Regions from separate parts of the Streptomyces sp. HNM0645 genome, predicted to be linked through region 3. Evidence: riboswitches for the same ligand, from Rfam matches in the RefSeq annotation. Region 3 holds a riboswitch; each other region holds the start of a gene.

Region 1 (6,496 bases), on a different contig from region 3:
GAACACGGTCAACGTGGCGACTCCGATGAGCGCTCCGTCCACGTCATCAGCTCTGCGAAGCGGGCGCGTCAGCCCTCGCTGGTGAGCCGGGCCACCATCTCGTCGATCGCGGAAGCGACGTGGTTCCGCAGCGCGTCCGTGCTGTGGGCGTCCGGGGCTCCGGTGATGCGTGCGTTGAGGACCACCGGCCCCTTGCGGGCCATGACCTCGGTGACGTGCCAGTCCGTCGTGTCACCGTCATCGGATCGGCCTGCACCCCTGGCCGTTGCCGACCAGGCGAGGACCTCGTCCGCACCATTGGCCTCGACGCTCACGGGACGAATGTCGCCGTAACGCTGAGCCTCGCTGTACTCCCAGCTCTCGCAGCGCTCAACCGCGTCCCGCATGCTCTCCACCTGAGAACGGGCCGTGGACTCGTGATCGTGCACGAGGACGGTCGAGTCCGCATGTGCCGTGTCGACGTCGGGGTCGTCGGGACTCGAGATGTGGACATTGCGTGCGAGGCCCACCAGTTCGGGCTGCTCACGGTCCGGGTCCCGGTGCCAGCGGCAGTCCTTGCCCGGCCGTCCCAAGGCCATCTCCGAGACTTCGTAGTCATCCGCGCGCTCGAAACCCTTGCCCCACTGCTCGGGCTGAAGCGCCGTCCGCCGCGTGGCCTCTTCCGCCTCCGCTTGGGTCTGCGGCGGCGTCCAGTCGTCACCGCTACCGCACGCCGTGACGAACAACAGCGCCAGCGAGGCGCCCAGTTGGACGGCCCGCCGTATGTGTGGGGTCATCTTTTCACCTCTCGAACGTTGATCGCCCGACATGCTTGCACGACCCCCGCGCACCCCGTCCGACGGGACGCGCTACTGCCTGGAGAGCCCCGTTCTGCGTGAGCGGACGTCTCAGCACGGGGTGTTCCGACACGGATCGGGAGCAAGAGGCCGCCTCCTGGCCAGGCATTTCCGGACCGGTGGGTCCCGGCAGGACCCTGCCGGGACCCACCGGTCCGTTGGTCGTGGGTTCGAGTCCCACGCAGCCCATCTCCATGTGCCCGGCCGGATCCGCCGGCCCGCTGAGTCCCACTTCCGGGGCGCCCGTGAGCGCACCCCCGCCGACTCGTCCGCGTCCGCCGGAGTCCGTCGGGCGTCCGTCGGCGGGGCACCCGGACGAGGTGATCGGCGCCGCGGGCGTGCGGGGTGGTCCGGGGAGGGGGAAAACTGGAGGTATGGCTAGCAAGGCACGCCTCGAGGGCGGGCCGGACGATCTGCGGGGGCAGGTCGTGCCGATCACCCCTCCGGGGCAGGAGCTGAAGATCCCGCATCGCGGCGGCTACGAGCATTTCAAGGCCACGACCCGCCACGAGGATGCCCCCGAAGGGCGGCTGACCGTCTACGAGTGGTGGGAACGCACCGAAGTCGCGGAGTAACCGCAGGTCGGCGGGCTGGAAAGAGCCGGGGCGGACGGGTCTGCCGCCCCGGAAAGGGGACCCTTGTGCGTGGTTGCTGACGGTTTCGCCACGCGTCCGGCGACCGTGCCTGCGGGAAATGGAGTTGATCTTGTTCCGTATGGCGTAAGGTGGTGTTCACCGACGCGGGGTGGAGCAGCTCGGTAGCTCGCTGGGCTCATAACCCAGAGGGCGCAGGTTCAAATCCTGTCCCCGCTACTGAAGGCCGAGGGCCCGGAACCACATGGTTCCGGGCCCTCGGTGCGTTTCTCTTCCCGGTGCGCCGATGCCCGTTCCCCGGCCCGGTCCTTTTCGGCTTGACCTTTACGCAACGTCAAGATCTAACGTTTCGGGCATGGAGTGGTCCATCCAGGAGATCGCCAGGAAGGCCGGCACGACGAGCCGCACGCTTCGTCACTACGGGGAGCTCGGCCTCCTCGTACCGAGCCGGATCGGCAGCAACGGCTACCGCTACTACGACCAGGAAGCCCTGGTGCGGTTGCAGCGCATCCTGCTGCTGCGGGAGCTGGGCCTCGGCCTGCCCGCCATCGCGCAGGCCCTGGAAGGCCAGCGGGACACGGCCACCGCGCTGCGCACGCACCTTCGGCTGCTGGAGCAGGAACGGGAACGCATCGGGCGGCAGATCGCCTCGGTGCGGACCACTCTCGACCGGACGGAGAAAGGGGAGGAACTGATGGCGGAAGAGGTCTTCGACGGCTTCGACCACATCCGGTACGAGGAGGAGGTGACCGAGCGCTGGGGTCGCGAGGCGTACGAGAAGGGCGACCGCTGGTGGCGCTCGCTGAGCGCGCAGGAGAAGCGGGACTTCCAGGACCGCCAGGTCGCGATCGCACGTGACTTCGGGCAGGCTCTGAGGGACGGGCTCGCGCCGGACAGCGACCAGGTCCAGGACATCGCCCGGCGGCACTGCGAGTGGCTGTCGGCGACGGTCACCCCCACCAGGTCGTACGTGATCGGGCTGGGTGAGATGTACGTCGCCGACCCGCGCTTCACGGCCAACTACGACCGGCACGGTGAGGGCACCGCGGTCTTCGTCCGGGACGCCCTGAAGGTCTACGCGGAGCGCCGTCTCGGCGACGACCGGTAACCGAGTCGGCGGTCACCCGGGCGGGCGACCGGTCGCCCGGTGCGGCGCGGCCACCAGGAGGGCCCCTGGTGACCGTCACGCCGGCGCGGCGACGCCGCGGGGGCTCGGCCGGTTGGCCGATGGCGACTCGTGGCGCGGCGCGGCGGCGGCCAGCCTGGATGGGGCGCGGTACCGTCCGCGACCCTGGGACGGACGCGGCAGGAGACCACTGGTGCGGCATCGACAACGCGGTGAGGGGCAGCGGGGGAACGGTGGCCGTCGTTTCGTCGCGGTACTCCCGTGGCTGTTGATCGTGGGCGGGGTCTTCTACGACCTGGGGACGCCGGACACGTTCACCGCGGCCCCTCTCTTCACGGCCGCGCCGCTGATCGCCGCGCCCTTCTTCTCGATGCTCTACACACTGGCCACCGGGGTGGCGGCCTGCGCGGCGGTGACCGGCATGCACGTCTACAGCGAGAGGCTCCAGAAGATCCCGGCCGTCACCGAGCTGCTGACCGTGTTCACGGTCTCCGTACTGGCCCTCTTCATCAACCGGATCGTGCGGCGCAGCGGTGAGCGCCTGGCGTCGGCCCGCGTCGTCGCGGAGGCCGCGCAGAGAGCCGTGCTGCCCACGCCGGACGAGCGGATCGACGGCCTGCAGATCGCCGCCCGGTACGAGGCTGCCGAGCAGGACGCGTTCATCGGCGGGGACCTGTACGCCGCGCAGAAGACCCCGTACGGGGTGCGGCTGGTCGTGGGTGACGTGCAGGGGAAGGGCCTGGGCGTGGTCGGGACGGTCGCCCTGGTGCTGGGCGCCTTCCGGGAGGCCGCCGAGCAGGAGGACTCGCTGGCGGGGGTGGCGCAGCGGCTGGAGCGGGCGCTCGCACGGGAGGGCGCGTGGGAATCCCGGTTCGGCGCCGTCGAGGGCTTCACCACAGCCGTGCTCGCCGAGATCCCGCGTGACGGCGGTCGGATCAGGATCGTCAACCGAGGGCACCCTCCGCCACTGCTGCTCGGGGCGGACGGCGCACTGCTCGTGCTGGATCCGCCCGAGCGGGCGCTGCCCCTGGGGACGGGCCTCGGGGCCTGGCCGGACGTGACGTCCGAGACCCCCTATCCGCCCGGTGGCACGCTCCTCCTCTACACCGACGGCCTGTCCGAGGCACGGGACGCGCACGGCGTCATGTACGACCCGCGCCGGCGGCTGGGCGGCCGGGCCTTCTCCAGCCCGGAGGAACTGCTGGACGCGGTCGTCGCCGATGTGCGACGGCACACGGGAGGGGCGGCGACGGACGACATGGCGCTGCTCGCGGTCACCCGGGAGAAGGAGCGGAAGCCGCCACGGCGCGGGATGGCGCCGGTCCCGCCGTGAGGGGCGGGGCGCCTCTCCACTTGGCGGTTCGGTGCCGGTGCGGCATGTGGGGCGTGAGGGCTGCCTGGGAAGCGCAATGCCACGGAACGTGATCAGAAGGGAGCCCTCCGCATAACAACTGACTAACCATCAGAAGGCCTTGCCCGAATGAAGGCCCATCAACTTGTCCGTTTCGGGGATGTTGTTGCAGGTAAGTCCCGGCCAACGTCCTTAATGATCAGTCGGAACGGCTTGGAATCCGGGCTCGGTCTCTATTAACGTTCGATAACGCAGCGCGGTCGTCCCAGTCGTCGCCAGAGGCGGCACCGTGCGCACGCGCCGAATCCCGCAAGGGAACCGGGGAACCAACTATTGGGGTGAATCGGGCACTTCGTGGTGCCCGTAGGAGACCTTCCTGCTCCGAACCCGTCAGCTAACCCGGTAGGCGAGAAGGAAGGAAAGGAGAACGCCTCCGTGGCGTCCAACGAGCCTGCCCTCCAGGAGCCGCCCACTGCGCAGTGGGTCCCCAGCGACCAGTGGGCTCCCGCCCCCGGGGTGGAGGAGTGGAACCCGACCGAGGAATCGGTCCGTCCCGTCCGTGGCAGGCACCGCGTCGTCAAACAACGCAACGCGCTCGCACGGAGCTCCACCGTCCTCGGTGTCGGTGTCATCGCCGCGGTCGGTGCGGGTGGTATGGCCACCGCCCAGGACAAGCCCGCGGTCTCCATCTCCCTTCCCGACGTCATCACGGACAAACTCCCCGACGCCGAATCGCTGCCCGGTGTCGGCTCCTTGATGTCGGACGAGTCCGCCGACGAGGCGGTCGCGGACGGACCGCTCACCACGGCCGACATCGCGGTCCAGGGTGATGACGCGGGCGAGGCCCTGCGCGCCCGGATCCTCCAGCAGGCAGAGCAGCAGCAGGTCAAGGCCGAGGCCGAGGCCCGGGCGGCTGCCGAGCAGGCCGCCGTGGAGCAGGCCGCCGCCGAGGCGAAGCGTCAGGCGACCGAGGCCGCCGAGGCGGCCGAAGCGGCCGCCGAAGCCGAGCGCAAGGCTGCGGAGGAGGCCGCCCGCAAGGCGGAGGCCGAGCGCCTCGCCAAGCTCGCCGCGAGCTATTCGCTGCCGACCTCGTCGTACACGCTGACCTCCACCTACGGGCAGGCCGGATCCATGTGGTCCTCCGGCTACCACACGGGTCTCGACTTCGCCGCGCCGACGGGGACCCCCGTCAAGGCCGTGCACGGCGGCACCATCAAGTCGGCAGGCTGGTCCGGTTCGTACGGCTACCGCATCGTGCTGGAGCTCGAGGACGGCACCGAGGTCTGGTACTGCCACCTGTCGTCGATGACCGTCAGCGCGGGGCAGAAGGTCTCCACCTCCGAGACCATCGGCCGCGTCGGCGCCACCGGCAATGTCACCGGCCCGCACCTCCACCTCGAGGTGCACACCCCGGGCGGCGACGGGGTCGACCCCGCCGCGTGGCTGCGCGACAAGGGCCTCTCCGTCTGATCCATCGGCACGGAACCGCGAGCTCCGGTGGCCGTTCGCCCGGAGCCTCGTGCTCCGGCCCATCCTCGTGGAGCCTCGTGCTCCGGCCGCCGGCGGCCCGGCGACGTCCCACCGACGTCCGACGGGCCGTCGGCTGTGCGTGCCCGCGCTCCGCTCGTCGGCATTCATGCACCGTCCGGTGTCCACGCACGCCCCTCGGGCGCCCGCCGGGGTGGCCTCAGCCGCGATACGGGTTGAAGCCGCTGTAGTCCAGATGCGGAGGGGGCTGCCAGGCGCGGCCCGTCGCGCGGGCGGCGTACGTCAGGGCGGGGCCCGCGAGATCCCGGCGCTGCCACAGGTGGTGCAGCAGCTCCTGCTCCCGGGCGGCGAAGTCCGGCCCGGCCGTGCCCCGCTCGGCCCGGTGGCGGAGGAAGGCCAGGGAGGTGGCGAACACCTCGTACTCGGAGACGGCACGCGCTGCGGCGGCGCCGTGGGTGCGGCCCGCCACATCGCGGGCCATCGTGCGGGCCTTCATGGAGGACAGGGCCAGCGGCTCGGCGGGCGCCAGCCACCCGGCCGCGGCGTAGGCCGGCAGTTCCGCCGCGACCGTGCGCAGCTCACGCTGCCGGGTCCACACCGCCAGCCAGGTCAGCAGACCGAAGGCGGGCACCATGAACGCCGCGTACACCGCGTAGAAACCCAGAGGGCCGAAGATGCCCGAGCCGTTCCACAGGGCGTGCATGCCCATGGAGAGGAGCAGGCCGAGTACGGGCAGTACGACCCTGCGAACCGTCCGGTCCCGTGCGGTGGCGGCCGCCAGCCCGAAACCGATGCCCGTGAGCACCGTGAACAGCGGGTGCGCGAACGGAGACATCACGATCCGTACGAAGAACGTGGCGGCCGTGACGGAGGCGAAGCCGGAGGTCCCGAACTCCTGGTCCTCGCCGAAGGCGTTGCCGAGATAGAGGATGTTCTCGGTGAACGCGAAGCCCGTCGCCGTGAAACCGGCGATCACGACACCGTCGACGAGGCCGGTGAAGTCCCGTCTCCGGAAGAGGAACACCAGTAGCACCGCGGCCGCCTTGGCGGTCTCCTCGACCACGGGGGCGATGACGGTCGCACCGATCGTGTCCGCGTGCGT
Region 2 (6,496 bases), on a different contig from region 3:
GACCACTTCCACCATCGTGGCGTTCTCGCCAGACGCCGTACGGCCGCTTCCTCGGCAAGTGCCGGGACCTGGTGGCGCACGGCATCAGGTTCAGCGTCGGGATCGTCGGCCTCGAGGAGCATCCGGAGGCCGCGCGCCGGCTGCGGGCGGAACTCCCGGGTCACGTCTATCTGTGGGTCAACGCGGCGGAGGGGCACACGTACACGGACGAGGAGGCCGCCCGCTGGACGGCGCTCGACCCCCTCATCCCGTACAGCCGGTATCCGCACCGATCGGCCGGTCTACCGTGCCGCACCGGCGAGTCGGTCGTTTCGGTGGACGGCGACGGCACGGTGCGGCGCTGCCACTTCGTGCGGTCGCCGCTCGGCAACCTCTACGACGGCTCCTACCGCGCGGCGCTGGGGCCGAGGGCCTGCCCGCTCGCGGTGTGCGACTGCCACATCGGCTATGTCCATCTGGAGTCGCTCCCGCTGTACGACGTGTTCGCGGGCGGGGTCCTGGAGCGGGTCCCCGCCGGGTACCCGGACTCCGTCCCCGGCTTCGGGAGCGCCCGGAGCCCGGCACCGCGCGGCGCGGTGCCGGGCTCGCACTGGGTCCCGGACGCAGGCCCGGACGCGGAGTCGGCCCCGGACGCGGGCCCCTGAGCCGCCCCTTCCACAAGGTCTCGGGCGGTCAGAGCGGCAGAAGGTCCGGGCGCTTCGGCTCCACGTGATCACCGGACGACTCGCCCCGGAGGCGCCGTCCGATCCAGGGCACGAGGTGCTCCCGGGCCCATTGGATGTTGTCTCGGCGGACTTCGTGGCTGCCGCGCGGCGGCAACGGCGGCCACGGCTGGTCCGGGTCGGCGGGCACGTCCAGACCGAGCACCTGCGCCGCGCGCAGTGCCACGCGTGTGTGCCCCTCGGGCGAGAGGTGCAGCCGGTCGGCATCCCAGGCCCGTCTGTCCTGCACGGACTTGAGCGACCAGAGGTCGAGGACCGGGCAGTCGTAGCGGTCGGCGATGGCACGGACGTGTGCCGTGTACGTGGCGATCTTGCCCCGGAGGTGGCGGAGCACGGGCACCCCGCGGGTGTCGAAGCCGGTCGTCACCATCACCGTACCCACGGAGGCGGCGAGGTCGGCGACGGCCCGCTCGAAGCGTTCGGCGACGTCGTCGGGGTCGCTGCCGGGCCGGATGATGTCGTTCCCTCCGGCGCAGAACGTCACCAGGTCGGGGGCGAGTTCCCTGGCGCGCGGGACCTGCTCCTCGACGATCTGGTCGAGGAGCCTGCCGCGTACGGCGAGATTGGCGTAGCGGAAGGTGTGTTCCGGTAGACGGTCGTCCAGCAGGACCGCGAGACGGTCCGCCCAGCCGACGAACCGGCTGTCGGGTCCGGGGTCTCCGACGCCCTCGGTGAAGCTGTCACCGATCGCCGCGTACGACCCGAAGGAATCCTTTGCTCTTGATCGCGAATCATCTGCCACGTCGAGCCATCATTCACCTCTCGAAGTGACCTACGCCACCGTAGGGAGGGGTTGACGACGCGTGATATAGACCACCAGGTCAGTTTTCGGTAAAGCGGGAATAGCCGTCGGACCCACCCCGCCGCCTCTCACCGACACCGGCCGGGGCCGGGAACGAAGCCGTCCGCCGGCCCCCTGCGCGGGGCCGGCGGACGGGGACGCCGTGTGAGGTACCGACGCGACGTCAGATCGTGACCCCGTGCTGGCGCAGGTAGGCCAGCGGGTCGATGTCCGACCCGTAACCGGGGCTGGTGCGGATCTCGAAGTGCAGGTGCGGGCCCGTGGAGTTGCCGGTCGAGCCGGACAGGCCGATCTGCTGGCCGCCCGTGACGCTCTCGCCGGAGGAGACGGAGAGCCGGGCGAGGTGGGCGTACTGCGAGTAGGTGCCGTCGTGGTGCTTGATGACGACCTCGTTGCCGTACGCACCGCTCCAGCCCGCCGAGACAACGGTACCGGGGCCGACCGCCTTCACGGACGTGCCGGTGGGGGCGATGAAGTCCACACCGGTGTGGTAGCCACTGGACCACAGGGCACCGGCGGTCTTGTAGGCGGTGCTGACGCCGCCGACCACCGGGGCGAAGTAGCCCGAGGGGATGTTCGCGACGGCGGCGGCAGGAGCCTGGACGGGAGCGGCCGCGGGAGCCGAGGCGCCGCGGTCGGCGGTGCGGGAGGCGCGCTCGGCGGAGGCGGCCGGCTTCTCGGCTTCGGCCTTGGCCTTCGCCGGGGCGTCGGCCTTGCGCTCGGCCTTCACCTGCGGCTTCGCACCGGCAGCGGCCTTCGGCCCGGCATGGAGGCTGAGCTTCAGACCCGGGTGGATCAGCGAGGGGTTCTCACCGACGGCGGCACGGTTGTCGGCGTAGAGCTTCTTCCAGCCGCCCGCGACATCCTGCTCGGCGGCGATCTTCGACAGGTGGTCACCCGCCACTACGGTGTAGGCCTTGGCCGCCTTGCCGGCCTGCGGCGCCTGGGGGACGACGGCCTTGTGCACGGTCGGGGCGGCATGCCCGGCGGCGGGCGCGGACTGCCCGGCGGCGTTCGCGCCGGCGGCACCGATGAGCGGGATGGCGATGGCGGCTCCGCCCGTGCCGGCGGCGACGAATCCGCGCCTGAACGGGCTGGTCCTCGGACGGCGGTGCTTCCCCTTACCGGGCATGGCGCATTCCTCTCCGCCGCCTGCGAGGTGAGCTGTCGGGTTCGGGCTGGAGCTGCCCGGCCGCGCCGTGGGCGCAGCTTCACCCCGAGCCGTCCGGGGTCACGGAACGGCGCAGTACCTGGGTCCCCCGCTCCTGCCACATGTGGGTGGGTGCGATATTCCGGACGGCGGCAGGATTAGGCGTTCCGACCGGATTGCGGTGACCGTAAGGGAGTCGGGTCGGCACGAACAAGCCGTCATTTCGCCCGGGAATCGATCTGCCGGACATCAGACCACATTTCCCGGTCACGCTCCGTGGATTACGGATCTTCGCTTTCCGCGCAGGCAAGGGAGTTGGACCGTCGCACGCCCCACGGAACGTCACGGATATGATTCAGCTCACGGGTGACCACCGCCCCCATCCCCAACCAGGGCGCGTCACCCTAAAATATCCAATTCGGACACATGGCCCATTGTGGGCGCAATGTATTCAAGCGTGCGGGTGGCACAAAAAACAGCTTTCACTCGTCCGGGCGGAATTCCATTCCCGCAATCCGTGAATCGCCGTGGTCGATCCCGCCCGGCGAGCGGCCTCGGACCCGCGGGAAGCAGCCCGGGGTCGGGCCCAGCCCCACTCCGGCACGGTCGCCCGTCCGCCGCCCGAACCGGGCGCCGTCGACCACGGACACTCCACACCCGTCGCCGCCGCCCGCCGCCGGGTTCTCCGCGACCGCCTCGGCCGGCTCGGTGCGCGGCCCACCGGTGCGGACGGAGGAGCTCGTCCCGGTCGGTCGGGAACAGTGCGTGGCCGCTCCTCGCGCCGGGCAGAAGCCGGACCCGGCCGTCGCCGACCGCCTCGATCCAGACCTCTCGGACTCCAGCAACCCCGCACATCACCGAGGGGAGTTCGACGAGGGGCAACGGCCCGGCAGGCACGGGTCGAAATAATTGCCTCAGGAATCGATGTCGTAGTGTCAGCACCGCGCCATCGTCGGCGAGCAGCGCCGACCGCAGACACGGAGGAGCCCCCGTGACGCAGCAGCTGCCCCAGACCCCGTCGACCGAACCCGAACTGTCCGGTGTGCGCAACTTCCGGGACGTGGGCGGACTGCCGACCGTGGACGGACGGCGCGTTCGGTTCGGACGGCTGTTCCGCAGCGGCCATCTCGCGCACGCGACGGACACCGACGCGGCCTTCCTCTCCTCGCTCGGGCTCCACACGATCTTCGACTTCCGCAATTCCGCGGACCAGCGGCTGGAGGGCCCGGACGTCGAACTCGCCGGGGTGCGCAACGTCAACATCCCGCTGTCCGACCCGGCCGACGGGGCCGAGTTCTGGCGGATGGTCCGGGACGGCGACCTCGACCAGCTGAAGTCGATCCTCGCCGACGGCCAGGCGGCCGGACGGATGATCGCCTCGTACCGCCTGATCATCAAGGAGCGCACCACCGAGCACAGCCGCGTCCTGCACGCGCTGGCCGAGGACAGCACGCCGGCGCTGATGCACTGTGCGGCGGGCAAGGACCGGGCGGGTCTGTCCATCGCCGTCTCGTTGCTGGCCGTGGGGGTCGAGCGGGACGCCATCGAGGCGGACTACCTCAAGTCGAACGACCCGCACCGGCGCTACAAGGTGCGTCGCAGCGACAACTCCCCGGCCGGGATGTCACCCGAGGTGATGGAGTTGCTGAGCCCGCTGTTCGACGCCCGCGCCGAGTACCTGGCGGCGGCGTTCGAGACCATGGAGGAGGTCTGGGGCAGCACCGAGCGCTATCTCTCGGACGGCCTCGGCCTCACGAGCGCGACGCGGGAACGCCTCCGTGGGCGGCTGGTCGACGGGGCGGCCTGAGCGGCGGCGGGCAGTCCGGTCCGCAGCCGCACCGGGGCACCGGGGCACCGGCACGGCGGGAGTCGCCGGACGGGCACACGCCGCCCGGTGACCGTGCGGCACCCGGGACCGCGACCTCCGCGGCCGGGCCAGGCCGCTCAGCGGCCGGCGACCGCCTGCTTCACGAGGGTCCTGCCGAAGTCCCACATCAGCCCGCTGCCGCCGTGCGCGTCGTCCATGACGGCGGTGAATGCCTCGACGAACCGGTCGACCTCCGGCTCGCCGATGATCAGCGGCGGAATCAGCTTGATCACTTCCAGCCGGTCGCCGGAGACCTGGGTGAGGATGCGGTGCCGCTGCAGCAGGGGCACGACCACCATCTGGGCGAACAGCCCCTTGCGGGCCGCCTGCAGCATCGTCCAGCGGCTGCGGAGTCTCAGCGACGACGGTCTGCCGAACTCGATCCCGATCATCAGTCCGCGCCCGCGGACCTCGTGGAGCAGTTCGTAGCGGCCGACGAGCGCGGCGAGCCGTGTCCGCAGCAGGTCCCCGGTGGCCCTGGCGTTCGCGACGACCTGCTCGTCCTCGATCACCGACAGCACGGCGAGACCGGCCGCCATGGCCTGGGCGTTGGAACCGAAACTCGCCGAGTGCACCAACACCCGTTCCATCGACGAGTAGACCTTCTTGAAGATCCAGTCCTTGCCCAGGGTCGCGCCGACCGGCACGTAGCCGCCCGACAGGGCCTTGGCGACGCAGACCAGGTCCGGCTCGACGCCGTCCTCGTGCTGGTGGGCGTAGAAGTCCCCGGTCCTGCCCAGCCCGGTCTGCACCTCGTCGGCGATCAGCAGCGCCCCGTGCCGGCGCAGCAGTTCCTGCGCGGCGCTCAGAAACCCCGGCGGTGCCTCGTGCACGCCCTTGCCCTGGATCGGCTCCACGACGAACCCGGCCACGTCGCCGCGTGCCAGTTCCCGCTCCAGAGCCGCCAGGTCCCCGAGCTCCACCGCGGTGTCCGGGAGCAAGGGGGCGAAACCGTCGCGGAATGCCGCCTCACCGTTGACCGACAGCGAGCCGGCCGTCAGCCCGTGGAAGGCGTGGCCGCAGTACAGGATCCGAGGCCGACCGGTCGCGTACCGGGCGAACTTCAGGGCTGTCTCGACCGCCTCCGTACCGCTGTTGCAGAAGAAGGCGCGGTCCAGGTGGGGGCTGTGGGCCAGCAGCTTCTCGGCGAGCAGCCCGGGCAGGGGCGGACAGTCGAAGCGGGTCAGATCGGCGAGGGAGGCGTCCAGGACGTCGTGGAGCGCCTTGCGGACGACCGGGTGGTTCCGGCCGAGGCCCATGACGCCGAACCCCGAGAGCATGTCGAGGTAGTCGTTGCCCTCCTCGTCCCAGAAGTGGGCGCCCTCCCCTCGCTCGTACACCTTGTCGAAGCCGATGGTGCGGAGCATACGGGGCAGTTGGTGGTTGAGATAACGACTGTGCAGCCCGTACCGTTCGCCGCCGCGCTCCGCGAGCAGCTTCGTGAGGTCGAACTCCTTGCTCATCCGCCGCGCTCCTCGAACTCCGGGGTGTCGGGGGAAGACCCGGCCGGCCGGGTCGACGGGGACGGGGGTGCCGTCCGGGCGTCCGGGGACGGGGATGCCTCCGCCTGCCCGCCCCGGGCGAGGGCAGCGGCGACGGCCCCGGCGATGTCGACCGGGGTCAGCCCGATGTCGGCCAGCGCCTCGGCCCGCCTGCCGTGGGCGAGGAACTCGTCGGGGATGCCGAAGGTCCGCAGGGGCACGTCCACGCCGGCGTCGCGCAGTGCCTGTCCCACGGCGGAGCCGACCCCGCCGGCGCGGCTGTTGTCCTCCACGACCGCGACGATCCGGTGCCGCGCGGCCAGGGGGGCCAATTGCTCGTCGACGGGTTTGACCCAGCGCGGGTCGACGACGGTGCAGCGCGCTCCCCGGGCCTCCAGCAGTCCGGCCGCCCGCAGACAGACCGGAGCCAGCGCCCCGACCGAGACGATCAGCACCTCGGGGTCCGCGTCGCGG
Region 3 (6,496 bases):
CCGCGGCGATCTCCTCCGGCGCCGGCGGGTCGCTGCGTACGTGACGCTCGGTCAGCCGGACGCAGCCGATGTCCACCGAGCGGGCGGCCTCGACGTGGCCGCGGCCGATGACGAACTCGGTCGAGCCACCGCCGATGTCCACGACCAGCCGCTCCTCGTGGCCCGGGAGTTCCTTGGTGGCGCCGGTGAAGGAGAACTCGGCCTCCTGGTCACCGCTGATCACCTCGGGCTCGACCCCGAGGATGCCGACCACACCGCTCACGAACTCGTCGCGGTTCTCGGCGTCCCGGGAAGCTGAGGTCGCCACGAAGCGGACCCTCTCCGCCCCGTGCTCCTTGATGATCCCCGCGTACTCCCGGCAGGCCGCGAAGGTGCGCTCCAGGGCCTCGGGGGCCAGCCGACCGGTGCGGTCGACGCCCTGGCCGAGCCGGACGATGGTCATCCGACGGTCCAGCTCGGTCAGTTCACCGGTCGAGGCGTCGACGTCGGCGATGAGCAGGCGGATCGAGTTCGTGCCGCAGTCGACGGCGGCGACGCGGGTCATGCGCCGTCCTCCGTGCCCGCGCTCGCGCAGTCACCCGCTCCCGCGGTCACGCACGGGCCCTTGGCCCACCACTCCGGGAGCATCGCGATGGCCTCGTCACCCAGGGGGTTCACTCCAGGGCCGGCCGCGAGCGAGTGGGCGACCAGGACGTGGAGGCACTTCACCCGGTCCGGCATGCCACCGGCGCTGGGGAAGTCCTTCAGCTCCTCGATCTCGTCCCGGCGCCGGACGTAGTCCTCGTGCGCCGCCCGGTACGCCGCCGCCAGGTCGGGATCGGCCTGCAGACGCTCGGTCATCTCCTTCATGACGCCGTTCGCCTCGAGCGTGCCGATGGCCGAGGCCGCACGCGGGCAGGTCAGGTAGTACAGCGTCGGGAAGGGCGTGCCGTCCTCCAGCCGCGGTGCCGTCTCGACCACGTCGGGCCGGCCGCAGGGGCAGCGGTGGGCGATGGCCCGCAGACCGCGCGGCGGGCGGCCGAGCTGCTCCTTGAAAGCGGCGATGTCCTCCGCGGTGGGCGGGGTGGGCGCGGTGCTCGGCGGGGGCGTGTCCATGGGATGTGTATGTCTCTTCGTCGGTTCCGTGTCTTGGCTAGCGTCGCGCGTCGGCGCGGTCGACGCCGTCCCAGACGTTCGAGTACCAGGGACGGCCGACACCGGCCTCCTCGGCACGTGGCTCACGGGCCGCCCGCGGGTCGACCACGATGTACCCGGTCTCGCCGGGCCGGACCATGTGCAGGTGCTCACGGGCCAGCCGCATGACGTACGCGTCGTCCTGGAGGCGGGCCTTCTCGTCGCGCAGCCGCTCCACGCGCTCGCGGGCCGCGGCGGCCAGCCGCTGCTGCTCATCGATCTCGTTCCGCTGCGACACGTACGCACGCATCGGATAGGCGAGCGCGACGATCATCGAGCATACGACGAGTGCGAGGAAGGCGGCCCGGCCGGTGAGCCTGGAGCGCCGGGCCTGCCGGCGGGACTGCGATCGGTAGACGCGGGCGGCGGTCTGCTCACCGAGCAGCCGCAGCCTGGTCGCGGTGGAGAACCGGTCCCGGGCCATCAGTGCGCCTCCCCTTCACGTGCGTACGTCCCCGCACACGGTACGGGACCGTGTGCGGGGACGTACGCAACCTCCGGCCCCGACGGGCTCGCCGCCCGGCGGGGTCGTCCGGAATCAGCCCTTGAAGCGCGGGAACGCGCTGCGGCCGGCGTACACCGCGGCGTCGTCGAGGATCTCCTCGATGCGCAGGAGCTGGTTGTACTTGGCGACGCGCTCGGAACGGGCCGGGGCACCGGTCTTGATCTGACCGCAGTTGGTGGCGACGGCCAGGTCGGCGATGGTGACGTCCTCGGTCTCGCCGGAGCGGTGGGACATCATGCACTTGAAGCCGCTGCGCTGGGCCAGCTCGACCGCGTCGAGGGTCTCGGTCAGCGAGCCGATCTGGTTGACCTTGACCAGGAGGGCGTTGGCGGCGGCTTCGTCGATACCGCGGGCGAGGCGCTCGGGGTTGGTCACGAACAGGTCGTCGCCGACCAGCTGGACCTTGGCACCGAGCTTCTCGGTGATCGTCTTCCAGCCGTCCCAGTCGTCCTCGAACAGCGGGTCCTCGATCGAGACCAGCGGGTAGGCGGAGACCAGCTCCTCGTAGTACTCGGTCATCTCGGCGGCCGAGCGGGACTTGCCCTCGAACTCGTAGGCGCCGTCCTTGTAGAACTCGGAGGCGGCGACGTCGAGCGCGAGCGCGATGTCCTTGCCCGGCGTGTAGCCGGCCTTCTTGATCGCCTCGAGGATGAGGTCGAGGGCCTCGCGGTTGGAGCCCAGGTTCGGGGCGAATCCGCCCTCGTCGCCGAGTCCGGTGGAGAGTCCCTTCTCCTTCAGGACCTTCTTCAGGGTGTGGTAGACCTCGGTGCCCCAGCGCAGGGCCTCGGAGAAGGACTCCGCGCCGATGGGCGCGATCATGAACTCCTGGATGTCCACGTTGGAGTCGGCGTGCGAGCCGCCGTTCAGGATGTTCATCATCGGAACGGGCAGCAGGTGCGCGTTCGGGCCGCCGAGGTAGCGGAACAGCGGCAGGTCGGACGCTTCGGAGGCGGCGTGCGCGACGGCGAGGGAGACGCCGAGGATCGCGTTGGCGCCGAGGGAGGACTTGTCCGGGGTGGCGTCGAGGTCGAACATCGCCTGGTCGATCAGGCGCTGCTCGGTGGCGTCGTAGCCGACGAGCTCGGGGCCGATCTGCTCGATGACGGCGAGGACGGCCTTCTCGACACCCTTGCCCAGGTAGCGGTTCGGGTCGCCGTCGCGGAGCTCGAGGGCCTCGAAGGCGCCGGTGGACGCACCGGACGGAACGGCAGCACGGCCGGTGCTGCCGTCGTCGAGGCCGACCTCGACCTCGACCGTGGGGTTGCCTCGGGAGTCCAGGATTTCCCGGGCTACGACGACGTCGATGGACGGCACGAGCATCTCCTTCTGGGATGTGACGCGTGAGGTGACACAAGCGGGGCCGTGTCGGTGCAGGGCCGCTTCGGCCTTGCGGCAAGAGCCTAACCGCCCGGGTGCCATCGTCCGGCAGATGCCCGCCCCGTGGGACGGAAAACCGGCCGGAACGGACAAAGACCCCGGCCCGGGGGTACCTCCCGTGCCCGCGGGACTGCGGGGAGCACGGGGATGCCGCACCGGGCCGGGGCCTGGGGACGGGGGGTGCACCGCCCGGTGGTCCGCCGGGCCCACCGGACGACGGTCACCTCCCGGGGACCACGAGGGTCCCCGGGCCGGGCATCAGCTCAGGTGGAGCTTCTGGCCGGGGTGGATGACGTTCGCGTCCTCGACGATGTCCTTGTTCAGCTCGAACAGCTTCTTCCAGCCACCCTTGACCTTCTCGGCGTCGGCGATCCCGCTGAGGGTGTCGCCGGCCTTGACCGTGTACTCGCCGTCGCCCTTCTTGACCGGGGCGGCGGCGCGCTCGGAGCGGCTGGTCGGGACCTCGGCTCGCTGCGGGGCGGCGGGCTCGGCCTTGGGCTCGGCGGCCTTGGGGGCGGCCGGGGCGGCGCCGCCGTACGAGGCGTTCGACAGTCCGGTGCCGCAGTTCGGCCAGGCCCCCTTGCCCTGGCCCGCCAGGACCTTCTCGGCGATCTGGATCTGCTGCGCCTTGCTGGCCTTGTCGGCGGTGGGGGCGAACGCGGTGCCCCCGTAGGCGGCCCAGGTGGAGGCCGAGAACTGCAGCCCGCCGTAGTAGCCGTTGCCTGTGTTGATCGACCAGTTGCCGCCGGACTCGCACTGGGCGACGGCGTCCCACTCGGAGGCGGTGGCGGCGGACGCGGTGCCCGAGGCCATCAGCGGGGCGGCGATGGCGGCGCCGGCGACACCGGCGAGCGTGGCGACACGGGTGGACCGCTGGAAGACCGTCGGGCGACGGTGCTTGCCCTTGCCGGAAAGCAGCATCGAAGTTCTCCTCACCGACGCCTGCGAGGTGAGCTGTCGGGTTCGGGCCGATGTGGTGCCCGGCCGTGCGACGAACGCACGGCTCCACCCCTAGCCGGGCGGCCCTCATCGGGCCTGTCCGGCACTTACCTTGGGTCCCCCGCTCCTGCCTTCGGCGCTTGCGCGACGACTGTTCCCGGCGGCCGCCGGCAGGATTCGGCGTGCGGTCGTCGGGGCCCGCGTTGCGAGCGGTTCAGACCGTAGACACACGTCTCCCCGATGTTCAAAGACGAACATCGGGGAGAAATCGCCCAAAACTGACGGGGTGACATGTCCGTTTTCGCAGGTGGGAGCCACGATGACCGGAGTTGACCGGCTAGCGGCGCCAGTTGACCGGAAGAGACTCTTGTCTCACTCGCACAGAACCGGACATAAACACCTGAACTACTCCTTCAACTCGCCCTTCCCCGGGCCGAGATCGAGGCTCTGGCCAGGCAGGATGAGGTTCGCGTCGGAGCCGACGACGTCCTGGTTCACCTCGTAGAGGGCGGGCCAGCCGCCGGGCACCTGGTTCGCGTCGGCGATCGACGACAGGTTGTCGCCGACGCGGACGACGTACTCATCTCCCGTGGCGGCGTCATCCCGTGTCGTTCCATCACCTCGTGAGGCATGTCGACCGGATTCACGGTCATCGCCCGAATTGCCCGCCTCATCCCCTTCGGTGGCGGGGGTGCCCCGGTGCTTGCCGGTGCCCGCCTCCGCGCCGGCCTCGCCGGACGCCTCCGCGCTCCCACCGGAGCCCTCGGCGGATCCGGCGGACTCCGGGAACCCGGACGGTGAGGAGGACTGCCCGGACGGCTCGGACGACTCGGACGACTCGGACGACTCGGACGACTCGGAGGCGGACTCGCCCGCGCCCGACCGGGACCCGGCCGGCGAGGGGTCCCCGGCATCCGGCTCGGGCACGGAATCCGCCCCGTCGCCGAACGAGGGCCCCTTCACGACGTCGCCCAGCGGGTCGGCCGACGGGGTGCCGGCGGGCTCGGAGCCACCGCCGCCCAGACCCGTGATCGATCCGCAGCTCTCCCAGGCGGAGGCACCCTGGGCGGCGAGGACCATCTCGGCGACCGAGATCTGCTCGGAGGGGCTGGCGAGGTCCGCGCGCGGCGCGTACGCGGTGCCGCCGTACGCCTCCCAGATCTCCTGGGACATCTGGAGGCCGCCGTAGTAACCGTTGCCGAGGTTGGCACTCCAGTCGCCGCCGCTCTCGCAGTCCGCGACACGGTTCCAGGTGGCGGTGTCGGCGGCGGACGCGGAACCCGCGCCGAGCAGCGGGATGGCGATGGCCGATCCGGTCACCCCTGCCGCGACGATGAGGGCGGGGACCTGACGAGGTCGGCGGTGTCGGCCGTTCCCGGACAGCATGCGGTGCGCCTTCCGTGTGACTACAGAAAACTCCAGGGACTCTCGAAGCGATTGAAACCTCGATGACCCGGAGTCGGGGTGAACGTAGCCGCACTCCGACGTCAGTCACAAGTCGATGCAGCGGAGATCACGTAAAAGTCACAGCCCTGACTGGCCGTCAGTTTCAGCGGCGGGTGAATTCAACGGGCAGAGTGCGCAATCCGCGCATGATAAGCCCCCCACGCCACCGCAATTCCGACGGATCGGCTGCAAGCCTCAAGTCGGGCAGCCGGGTGAGGAGGGTCGCGAGCGCGGTCTGCCCCTCCAGCCGCGCGAGCGGCGCGCCCAGGCAGTAGTGGATGCCGTGCCCGTACCCGAGGTGCTGGTTGTCCCGGCGGCCGAGATCGAGGCTGTCGGGCTCCGCGAACCGCTCAGGGTCGCGGTCCGCGGCGGCCAGCACGACGAGGACCGGGTCGCCGGCGGCGATGTCCCGGCCGCCGAGCGTCAGCGGCTCGGTCGCGAACCGCCAGGTGGCGAGCTCGACCGGCCCGTCGTAGCGCAGCAGTTCCTCGATCCCGGTGGCGAGCAGGCCGTTCTCGCCGGCGGCCAGCGAGTCCTGGAGCCGCTGCCGTTGCCCCGGGTTCCGCAGCAGCGCGTACGTGCCGTTCCCGATGAGGTTCACCGTGGTCTCGAACCCGGCGAAGAGGAGGATGAAGGCCATCGCGGCGGCCTCGTTCTCGGTGAGGTGCTCCCCGTGGTCGGACGCCTTGATGAGTCCCGAGATGAGGTCGTCACCGGGGGTTTCGCGCTTGCGGTGGATCAGGTCGGCGAGATAGCCGCGCATCTTCTTCACCGACCGGGCGACACCGCCGCGCGGGCCCCCGCCGTGACGGATCATCATCCCCGCCCAGTCCCGGAAGTCGTCCTGGTCCTCACGCGGGACGCCGAGCATGTCGCAGATGGCGTAGATGGGGAGCGGGAACGCGAACTCGTGGATGAGGTCCGCGCTACCCCGCTGCGCGAAACCGTCGATGAGCCGGTCCGTCAACTCCTGTACCCGGGGTGCGAACTCGGCCACCCGGCGGGGGGTGAACGCCTTCGACACGAGCCGCCGCAGCCGGGTGTGGTCGGGCGGGT

What was found. Region 3 has a riboswitch for cyclic di-AMP ahead of QMZ92_RS21700 (LysM peptidoglycan-binding domain-containing protein). Riboswitches for the same ligand answer to the same signal wherever they lie in the genome.
Region 1: it holds a riboswitch for cyclic di-AMP, as region 3 does, so the genes downstream of both, QMZ92_RS21185 (M23 family metallopeptidase) here and QMZ92_RS21700 (LysM peptidoglycan-binding domain-containing protein) in region 3, are expected to answer to the same signal.
Region 2: it holds a riboswitch for cyclic di-AMP, as region 3 does, so the genes downstream of both, QMZ92_RS14595 (M23 family metallopeptidase) here and QMZ92_RS21700 (LysM peptidoglycan-binding domain-containing protein) in region 3, are expected to answer to the same signal.

What each region holds. Positions count from the first base shown of each region.
Region 1 covers NZ_JASHLT010000029.1:69,302-75,797, forward strand. Annotated here, with positions in the region: gene QMZ92_RS21160 (hypothetical protein) at 69-776, opposite strand; gene QMZ92_RS21165 (DUF5988 family protein) at 1,211-1,411, shown strand; tRNA gene QMZ92_RS21170 (tRNA-Met) at 1,575-1,648, shown strand; gene QMZ92_RS21175 (MerR family transcriptional regulator) at 1,785-2,537, shown strand; gene QMZ92_RS21180 (PP2C family protein-serine/threonine phosphatase) at 2,749-3,888, shown strand; cyclic di-AMP (ydaO/yuaA leader) riboswitch at 4,195-4,330, shown strand; gene QMZ92_RS21185 (M23 family metallopeptidase) at 4,342-5,376, shown strand; gene QMZ92_RS21190 (PrsW family intramembrane metalloprotease) at 5,594-6,496, opposite strand, start outside.
Region 2 covers NZ_JASHLT010000017.1:116,886-123,381, forward strand. Annotated here, with positions in the region: partial or broken gene QMZ92_RS36025 (DUF6745 domain-containing protein) at 1-21, opposite strand, end outside; partial or broken gene QMZ92_RS14585 (STM4011 family radical SAM protein) at 30-644, shown strand; gene QMZ92_RS14590 (SGNH/GDSL hydrolase family protein) at 673-1,464, opposite strand; gene QMZ92_RS14595 (M23 family metallopeptidase) at 1,688-2,656, opposite strand; cyclic di-AMP (ydaO/yuaA leader) riboswitch at 2,661-2,821, opposite strand; gene QMZ92_RS14600 (tyrosine-protein phosphatase) at 3,666-4,481, shown strand; gene QMZ92_RS14605 (aspartate aminotransferase family protein) at 4,619-6,004, opposite strand; partial or broken gene dxs (1-deoxy-D-xylulose-5-phosphate synthase) at 6,001-6,496, opposite strand, start outside.
Region 3 covers NZ_JASHLT010000031.1:9,113-15,608, forward strand. Annotated here, with positions in the region: gene QMZ92_RS21680 (Ppx/GppA phosphatase family protein) at 1-544, opposite strand, end outside; gene QMZ92_RS21685 (DUF501 domain-containing protein) at 541-1,095, opposite strand; gene QMZ92_RS21690 (FtsB family cell division protein) at 1,133-1,597, opposite strand; gene eno (phosphopyruvate hydratase) at 1,712-2,992, opposite strand; gene QMZ92_RS21700 (LysM peptidoglycan-binding domain-containing protein) at 3,314-3,976, opposite strand; cyclic di-AMP (ydaO/yuaA leader) riboswitch at 3,980-4,143, opposite strand; gene QMZ92_RS21705 (transglycosylase family protein) at 4,400-5,380, opposite strand; gene QMZ92_RS21710 (cytochrome P450 family protein) at 5,544-6,496, opposite strand, start outside.